Regions from separate parts of the Rudaeicoccus suwonensis genome, predicted to be linked through region 1. Evidence: riboswitches for the same ligand, from Rfam matches in the RefSeq annotation. Region 1 holds a riboswitch; the other holds the start of a gene.
What was found. Region 1 has a riboswitch for cobalamin ahead of BKA23_RS00030 (prenyltransferase/squalene oxidase repeat-containing protein). Riboswitches for the same ligand answer to the same signal wherever they lie in the genome.
Positions count from the first base shown of each region.

Region 2: it holds a riboswitch for cobalamin, as region 1 does, so the genes downstream of both, BKA23_RS00685 (ribonucleoside-diphosphate reductase subunit alpha) here and BKA23_RS00030 (prenyltransferase/squalene oxidase repeat-containing protein) in region 1, are expected to answer to the same signal.

Region 1 is NZ_VIVQ01000001.1:2,583-6,788, forward strand. It holds gene BKA23_RS00020 (hypothetical protein) at 1-477, opposite strand, end outside; gene BKA23_RS00025 (dihydrofolate reductase family protein) at 664-1,311, opposite strand; cobalamin riboswitch at 1,481-1,619, shown strand; gene BKA23_RS00030 (prenyltransferase/squalene oxidase repeat-containing protein) at 1,722-3,398, shown strand; gene BKA23_RS17540 (ABC transporter substrate-binding protein) at 3,400-4,206, shown strand, end outside.
Region 2 is NZ_VIVQ01000001.1:149,916-154,121, reverse strand. It holds gene BKA23_RS00705 (alpha/beta fold hydrolase) at 1-742, opposite strand, end outside; gene BKA23_RS00700 (alpha/beta hydrolase family protein) at 744-1,394, opposite strand; gene dcd (dCTP deaminase) at 1,394-1,969, opposite strand; tRNA gene BKA23_RS00690 (tRNA-Gly) at 2,085-2,155, shown strand; cobalamin riboswitch at 2,313-2,541, shown strand; gene BKA23_RS00685 (ribonucleoside-diphosphate reductase subunit alpha) at 2,680-4,206, shown strand, end outside.

The DNA.
Region 1 (4,206 bases):
GGCGGCGGGCTCACCTTTAAGAGTTCCCCTAGGCCTACCTGGCCCGCGCCATGGATCTTTGTCCAACCCCTTGTCGGACAGGAACAGGCCCGGGTCGCTGAGCGACAGCTGGACGTTGCCCGTCGCGTCGAGGTAGTTCAACCCAGCCCCTGAAAGTTGGGCACGAACCTGAGGAGTGAGATATCGCGCCGCCACGAGCGGCTGTGCGTTTGGCACAAGCTTCGCGGAGCCGGCGAACTGCTCTGCCAGCCCTGGAACATCTCGACCCTCGACGGTCCCCTTCACCTGTACCGCGAGTGTGGCAGTGCGCCCGTCGGGTGCGGTGATCCGAAAGGCAGCATCGGCGCGTCGTCCGAGCAGGTCCGTTGGATCGAAGGTTTGGAGTGCCCAACGCGCAGGTAGCCGTTCCGTCAGTCCGGCGACAGCCTTACGGAGAATCTCGGTCTCGTTGGGCGGTGCCTCGACGGCGAGGACCATGGCGACCATCTCCTTTCAGTTCACGTAACTATACCTCTCCGCTGCCGGCGGAGAGGTATAGTTACCCGAACGCCCAGGGTTCTTCACGTCGAGCGCTCGCCCGACGGTCGCCACAGTCGTGCGCGAGCGACAAGCACTCGGAAGCCAGCCTGTGCACGACGCCCACGCTAATTTCTGCTGAATCTCCTATCGCGTGAAGGTCACGTGGATGGTGCCGCTCTCCGCGACCTCGCTCATCACCGAGTGTGTGGTCTCGAGTCCGCGCAGGTCGTCCCACACGCGGTTGCCGTGCCCGATCAGGATCGGCGCGATCGCAACGTGCAGCACGTCGACCAGGCCGGCACGCAGGAAGTCGCGCGCGACACCGATGCCGCCGCCGACGCACACGTTCAGACCACCAGCGGCAGTAACGGCTTCGGCCAGCACATCTTCGATCGGCGCATTGCGGAAGTGGAAGGTCGTGCCGCCCTTCATCACCAGCGACGGCCGCGGCGCGGTGTGCGTGAGCACGTATACGGGAGTGCGGAACGGCGGCTCGTCGTCCCACCAGCCCTTCCACTCCGGATCGTCGGGGAAGGAGTGCAGGCCGAACATCGCAGCGCCGATGATCTGTGAGCCGATGCCGTCGAAATGCGCTGCGGCATACCGGTCGTCGATCCCGGTCGTGCCCCGGCCGGTGGTGTCACCGAACACGCGCGACTGCATGGTGCGGGTGGCGGTGTACGCCTGCACCAACGGCCCCCAGTCCTCGCCCATCGGGTTGTCCGGCGACGTCCCCGGCGCCGGGCTGTACCCGTCCAGTGAGATGTTCAGGTCGACTCGGACTCGGGTCACGACGGATCTCCTCCTGTATGACGGTGCTCGGTCGCGTCGCCGCCATTTCGATGTGGACGGCGCCGTTGCGCCCGAGAACTCACCATAGGCATGTGCTGTGACAACCGCAGGTGAACAGCGAACGCTGACCGAGATCGAAACCTGTGCCCGTCGTCCGGCGGTGTTAAGGTCTGCCTCGGCGGGAGGCATCTGCGCTCACGCCGTCGAGATTCATCAGGGGAAGCCGGTTCGATTCCGGCGCTGTCCCGCAGCCGTGGTCCACGCCCAGCGTGGTGAGCCGGAATGCCTGATGCCGCTCGGGCAATCACAGGCTGTCGTGGACTGCAGTCGCGCCGAAACCGCACAACCGTCGCATGCGTCGGTGGCCGGTTCAGCTGGGGTCCATCCGTCATACCGGAGGAGTCCCCACCATGCAGGTGCCGATCAACAGGCGGCTGCTCGCCGCGACCGCCGGGGTGCTCACCGCGTGCGCCGGCACGGGTCTGGCCCATGCCCCGAGTTCGTATGCCGCAGTGGGTGGTTCGCCTCTGGCGACCGCTCCGGGCAATCCGGTCGCTGCGACCGCGGCAAGCACCTGGTTGCGCAGCCAACTCGACAGCACCGGCGCGATGCCCGGTTTCGCACCCGGCTCGCCGGACGTCGGCCTCACCATCGACACCTACTGGGCGATGAAGGCGGCCGGCGCACCGAAGGCGCAGCTGGCCAAGACCTGGTCGGCGATCTCCTCGCACGCGCAGGCGTATGCCGGGCCGCAGGTCTACAGCGGAGTCACCTACATCACGGCCGGCGCGTCGGCGAAGGTGCTCTTTGCCGCTGCGACCGCGGGCGTGAGTCCGGTCCTGACTCAGCCTGGCGGCTACAAGCTCAACATCCTCGATCAAACTCTCGCGCTGGTGAACCAGAAACCCGGTCCTGAGCACGGCCGACTACAGGATCCGGCCGCCGACGGCCCGGACAGCTCGAACCTCTTCAGTCAGTCGCTGGCCGTGCTCGGCTTCGTCGGCATGAACGAGCAGAAGACGACCAAGCGGGCCGTCGTGCAGGATGCCGTGAACTTCCTGCTCACCCAGCAGTGCAGCGCCGGCTACTTCCGGATGTTCTACAACGACAACCTCAGCTGCAACGCGGCTCGACCCAGCGGCAACGCCCAGCCGGACAATGACGGCACCTCGATGGGGTTGCAGGCCCTGATGGCGGCGAAGGCAGCCGGGCTGAGCGTGCCGCAGAGCGCGATCACCCGCGGCGCGGCCTTCCTTGTGTCGGCGCAGAAGGCGAACGGCAGCTTTGGTGGCGGCGTCTCGACCGAGTCACCCAACAGCAACAGCACCGGGCTGGCCGCAGCGACCTTGCAGGCAGCCGGTGAGATTCACGCAGCAGCAAAAGCCGGCGCGTGGATGACCACGGTGCAGGCGATGGAGCCCCGCATCAAGGGCACGCCGCTGGCTGCGGACGCCGGTGCGATCGCCTACGACCAGCCGACGTTCGCCGCCGCGCTGAAGAGCGGTATCGGCAGCATGGTCGGGGTCTGGCAGCGCGCGACGCCGCAGGCGATCTTCGCGTTCGCTCGCGTGCCCTTCATCGACCTGGTCAGCACTGTCAGTCCGACGAAACCCACTCCCACGCCCACACCCACTCCGACCAAGCGCTCGCCGAAGCCGACGCCCTCGCACACCACGACGCCGAAGCCGACATTGCCTGCGAGTCCGGCTGCCACGGCTGTGCGCCCGACCGCAGCGTCCAGCGCGACGTCCGCTGCCGGTGTCGTGGTCGGTGGCTCCGGTGGTGGAGGCGCTGCGGCGGGCTTGGCCGGCTCGAATCTGATCGCCGGAGCTGCGCCGCAGGGCGCGACCGGCGATGCTGCGCCAACCGCGACGGCCTCGGCAACGACCTCTGCCTCCGTCATACCGCCCGCGAGTTCGACGAGCACTCCGCGGGCCACCGGCCAGGCCGACGTGGCCGCCCTCGGGTCGCCGAGTTCGGCTCACGGCGGCACGAACGAGTGGCCGCTCACGATCGCCATCGTCATCGGTGCGCTCGCCGCCGGCGCGTTGCTGGTGACCCCACGTCTGCTGAAGAAGGAGGACTGAGATGCGGCGTCTTGCCCGATCCACCGCGGCAGTCGCGCTGGCGCTCGGCGCCACCGGCACCCTCGGCGTTGCCACCGCACCGCAGGCGCTGGCAGCCGGTTACAACGGCTTCTGCACCACCTCCACCGGCGTGACCGTCGTGGTCGACTTCCAGCAGCTCGGTGGCGGAGTCGTCGTCCGCTGCGCGCCTTCGATCCCGGCCGGCGGCACCGGCCTGGACGCCCTGCAGAACGCAGGCGTGCCGTATGCCGGAGTCGCGCGCTGGGGCGACGCCTTCATCTGCCGGTTGTTCAACAAGCCGTCGGCCACGCAAACGCTTCCGGTCACCGGCGACCCGTCATACAAAGAGGCGTGCGTCAACACCCCGCCGGCCTCGGCCTACTGGTCGTACTGGTTCGCGCCCAACGGCGGCACCTGGACCTACAGCCAGTTCGGTGTGACGAATCGCTCCGCGATCAAGGGCGGCTTCGAGGGCTGGTCGTTCTCCCTGAACGCCACGGCCGGGAGCAACCCGCCGCCGCGCATTGCCCCGGTGCGTCCTCAGACGTCGAGCCCGACGCCCACCCCGACCACGACGAGCACGACCGCGCCCCACAACGGTGGCGGTGGTGGCGGCACCACTCAGGCGACTGCTCCGGCTCAGAACACCGGCTCGACGGCTCTGCCATCGAGCCTGGCTGCGCATGAGCCGGCCAGCCAGCAAGCCGCCGAATCCAAGGTCAACCCCTCGCAGTCCGCCGCCATCGCAGCCGCGGGTGCGGCACAGAACGCCAAGAATCAGGGGCTGATCGTCAACTCCAACGCGCTG
Region 2 (4,206 bases), 150 kb from region 1:
AAAGGGCTGCAACATCGAGGTGGTCGGACTCGATCTGGCGCATGTCGCGGCGATAGCCCTCGCGACGTAGGTCCCAGCGGGTCACCCGCTCGAGACCGTCGCGCAGATCCTGGTTTCGTTCACCGCGCAGCACGTGAGTCAGAACGAAGGGCCCGACATTCGTCTGCACGGTGCGATCGGCGATCTGCGTCGCAATCCGTTGCAGCACAGGCATTCTGGCGTAGATCTGAGCCTCGGTCTCGGGCCGGCTGATCGCCGCCAGCAGGATGAGCCCATCACATCGATCACGATGGCGTGCGGCGAATTCCAACGCGGCAGGGCCGCCACCGGAGATGCCGAGCACGACGACACGCTCGACGCCATAGGCGGTGAGGAAGTCGGCCAGCACGTCGGCCTCGGTCGCCGCATCGACACACTCACCGAGCGGCGTGCGCAGGTACCCCGGCCGCGAGGGCGCGAGAACCCGTGCCACCGAGTCGAGGCCGTTGCGGCGAGCGAAGAGCTCGGCCTGGTCGTAGCCGCCAGGCGACCCGTGCAGGATCAGCACCGGTGGCGCAACCACCGGGCCAAGAGCGACGTATTCGACTGGCCCGCTTGCGGTTTCGATCATCTGGCTGCCGGCGAGGATGCGCGAGCGTTCCTGACCCTGCCAGTAACCGTAGTAGGCGACCAGGGACGCGGTGGCGACCGCGGTCGCCGACACGGCCGCTGCCGTCACCTGGTGGGTCAGGTCTCGTCGCACGTCATCTCGCAAGCAGATTCAGTCGCAGGAATGCGGTTGTATGCCGGTGCCACCGCCCCGGTCGCCACAGCATCGCGTGCGAACCGTTGAACGCCCTGTAGGTGGCATCGCCGCCTGCTGTGCGGATCCGGTCGACCAGCTTCTCGGACTCGCGTGCGTCGGTCATGGTGTCCTGGCGACCGTGCATCAGCAAGGTGTGCAGCGGCAGGAACGGCGCGACGTCATACTGCTGCGGGATCCAGGGCGCCAGACCGACGATGGTGCTGACGCCGTCTATTCCCGCTAGTTCCAGGGCAACTCGCCCACCCATCGAGTGGCCGACCAGACCCATCGGCAGTCCGGGGTACCGCTCCTGCAGCCGCCGCACCGCCCAGCGCGCGTCATGCACCGGCGAGCGTTCGGCGCCGTTGTAGCCGCGCACGGCATCGCGCAGGATCGCCGCTCCGATGCGCCCGCCGCTGCGCACTTCGATGTGCTGGGCGAAGGGCAGCATCCGCAACAGGGCCGGCTCGAACTTCGTGACGCCGGTGGTGCTGTCGGGCGCGCCACCGTGCAGCACGAGAGCGATCGCTCGCGGTCGCGGGACTCTCGGCAGAATCAGGATCGGCTGCGAATCGTCGTGCTCCGGCCCCTTCTCCCAGCGCCGACCCATCAGACGTCGGTGCGGTGAAAATTGCTGAACGAACGACTCGCTGTCGGACCGCGCTGACCTTGATAGTGGGAGCCGTACTTCGCGCTGCCATAAGGGTTTTCGGCCGGGCTGCTGAGCTGGAAGAAGCACAGCTGACCGATCTTCATACCCGGCCACAGCTTGATCGGCAGGGTGGCGACGTTGGACAACTCCAGGGTGACATGGCCGCTGAAGCCGGGATCGACGAAACCGGCCGTCGCGTGAGTGAGCAAGCCGAGCCGTCCGAGACTCGACTTGCCCTCGACGCGCGCTGCGATGTCGTCGGGCAGAGTCACCTGCTCATAGGTCGAGCCGAGGACGAACTCCCCCGGGTGCAGCACGAACGGCTCGTCCGGCTCGATCTGCACCAGGCGCGTGAGTTCGTCCTGCTCCTCGGCGGGGTCGATGAACGGGTACTTGTGGTTGTCGAACAGCCGGAAGTACCGGTCGAGCCGGATGTCGATGCTCGAGGGCTGGACCATCGCCTCGTCATACGGCTCGAGTCGCACCCGGCCGGCATCGACCTGGGCCTTGATATCGCGGTCGGAGAGCAGCACGGGGCAAACGCTACCTGCCGAGTCGTGCGGGTGGTCGGTCGCTGGCGCGGAGGTGGTCGGTTAGACTCGCTGCCGCACACGGATCCGCTGCTCTTGGGCACCGGATTCCGGACGCGCGAGTGTAGTTCAATGGTAGAACATCAGCTTCCCAAGCTGAATACGCGAGTTCGATTCTCGTCACTCGCTCCGCGCACTGAGACGGCCCCCGACATCGTGGGCCGTTTCGCTGTTTCCGGCGGACTCGGCGACCGCGATGTGGCGAATTCGCCGGGATGTCGGCCCGTGAAATCACAGCAGTGCAACTACATGATGTAGGGGCTTGGCAATCCGAGCACCACTAGATAGTGTGTGTAACGTAGCTGGTTCGGCACTACATCCGCAGATGGATGTAGAGCCGAGGCAAGAGGGAACCCGGTGGAATTCCGGGACTGCCCCGCAGCGGTGAGTGAGGACGAAAGCCGTCATCAGCACTGGGCGCACAGCCTGGGAAGCGACGGCCGGTAGGTGGTTTCGAGGCGTATGCCGGAGCCGGATTCACGAGTCCGAAGACCTGCCAGCGCCCCACCCGCAACCGCGGGAGGGTGACCGCGGCTCGCGTGGGACGAGCCGGCGGACGAGTGGGCCTGACGCTGCCGGATCGCGCCGCCCCGCCCGCCTGTCGCTTCGTCTCCCGCAAACCCGCGACCAGCGAGGGACGGAGACCACCAGACGTGAGCATTCATGTCACCAAACGCGACGGCACCCGCGAGCCGTATGACGCCGACCGCATCAACCGCGCCATCGAACGTGCGGCCACCGGACTGCCGAACGCCATGTCGATGACCATGCAGATCGCCTCGGAGTTGGCGATCACGCTGTTCGACGGCATCACCACGGAGCAGTTGGACGAGGCTGCCATCAATGTCGCGGTGCAGAACGTCAAGGACGACCCGGATTTCGACGTGATCGCCTCGCGGCTGCTGCTGAAGACGATCTACAAGCGCGTGCTCGGCGACTTCGAGACGCAGAGTGAGCTGGCCCTGTTGCACCAGGCCCGCTTTCCCGGTTACGTCCGGGTCGCGGTCGAGGACGGCTTGTTCGATCCGCGGCTGGCATCGGCCTTCAACCTCGAAGCGCTGGCTGCCGCACTTGACCACCATCTCGATGACGGGCTGCGCTACATCGGCATCGTCACGCTCAAAAACCGATACATGGCAACGGATTCCGCGCGGCGTCCGCTGGAGGTTCCGGCATACTTCTGGATGCGGGTCGCGATGGGCCTGTCGGTGGAGGAGAAGGACCCGACCCAGGCCGCGATCGCGTTCTACCGCAAGATGGCGTCGCTGGATTACCTCGCCGCAGGGTCGACGCTGGTCAACGCAGGCACCTGCACACCGCAGCTCTCGAACTGCTTCGTGATGCAGATGGACGACGACATCGAGCACATCGCCAAGTCGATGCGTGACGTCATGTGGCTGACCAAAGGCACCGGTGGCATTGGTCTTTCAGTGACCAAGCTGCGCTCCGAGGGCAGCCCGATCCGCAGCAACAACACATCCTCGACCGGCCCGATCCCGTTCATGCACACCGTCGACTCGATCCTGCGTGCGGTCTCGCGAGGCGGCAAGAAGTTCGGCGCGCTGTGCTTCTACATGGAGAACTGGCATCTGGACTTCCCGCAGTTCCTCGACCTGCGGCAGAACGCCGGCGACCCCTACCGCCGCACCCGGACGGCCAACACCTCCGTCTGGCTGAGCGACGAGTTCATGAAACGCGTTGTGGCCGATGACGATTGGTACCTCTTCGACCCACTGGAGACGCCCGACCTGGTCGAACTCGTCGGTGACGAGTTCTCGGCCCGCTACGCGGAGTACGTCGCGATGGCCAAGGCCGGCCGGTTGCGCTCGCACCGCCGCCTGCGGGCTCGCGAGCAGTGGAAGGCCATCCTGGTGTCTTTGCAGACCACCTCACACCCGTGGCTGACGTGGAAGGACACCATCAATCAGCGGGCGCTCAACGACAACACCGGCACGATCCACCTGTCGAACCTGTGCACCGAGATCACGCTGCCTCAGGACCTCGACAACGTCTCGGTCTGCAACCTGGCCTCCATCAACCTGTCACGTCACCTGGTCGACGGCGAGTGGGATTGGGACCGCCTCGCCGAGTCGGCCCGTCTGGCGGTGCGTCAGCTGGACAACCTCATCGACGTCACTCGTTCGTCCGTGCCGGAGTCCGAGCACTCCAACAGCGAGAAC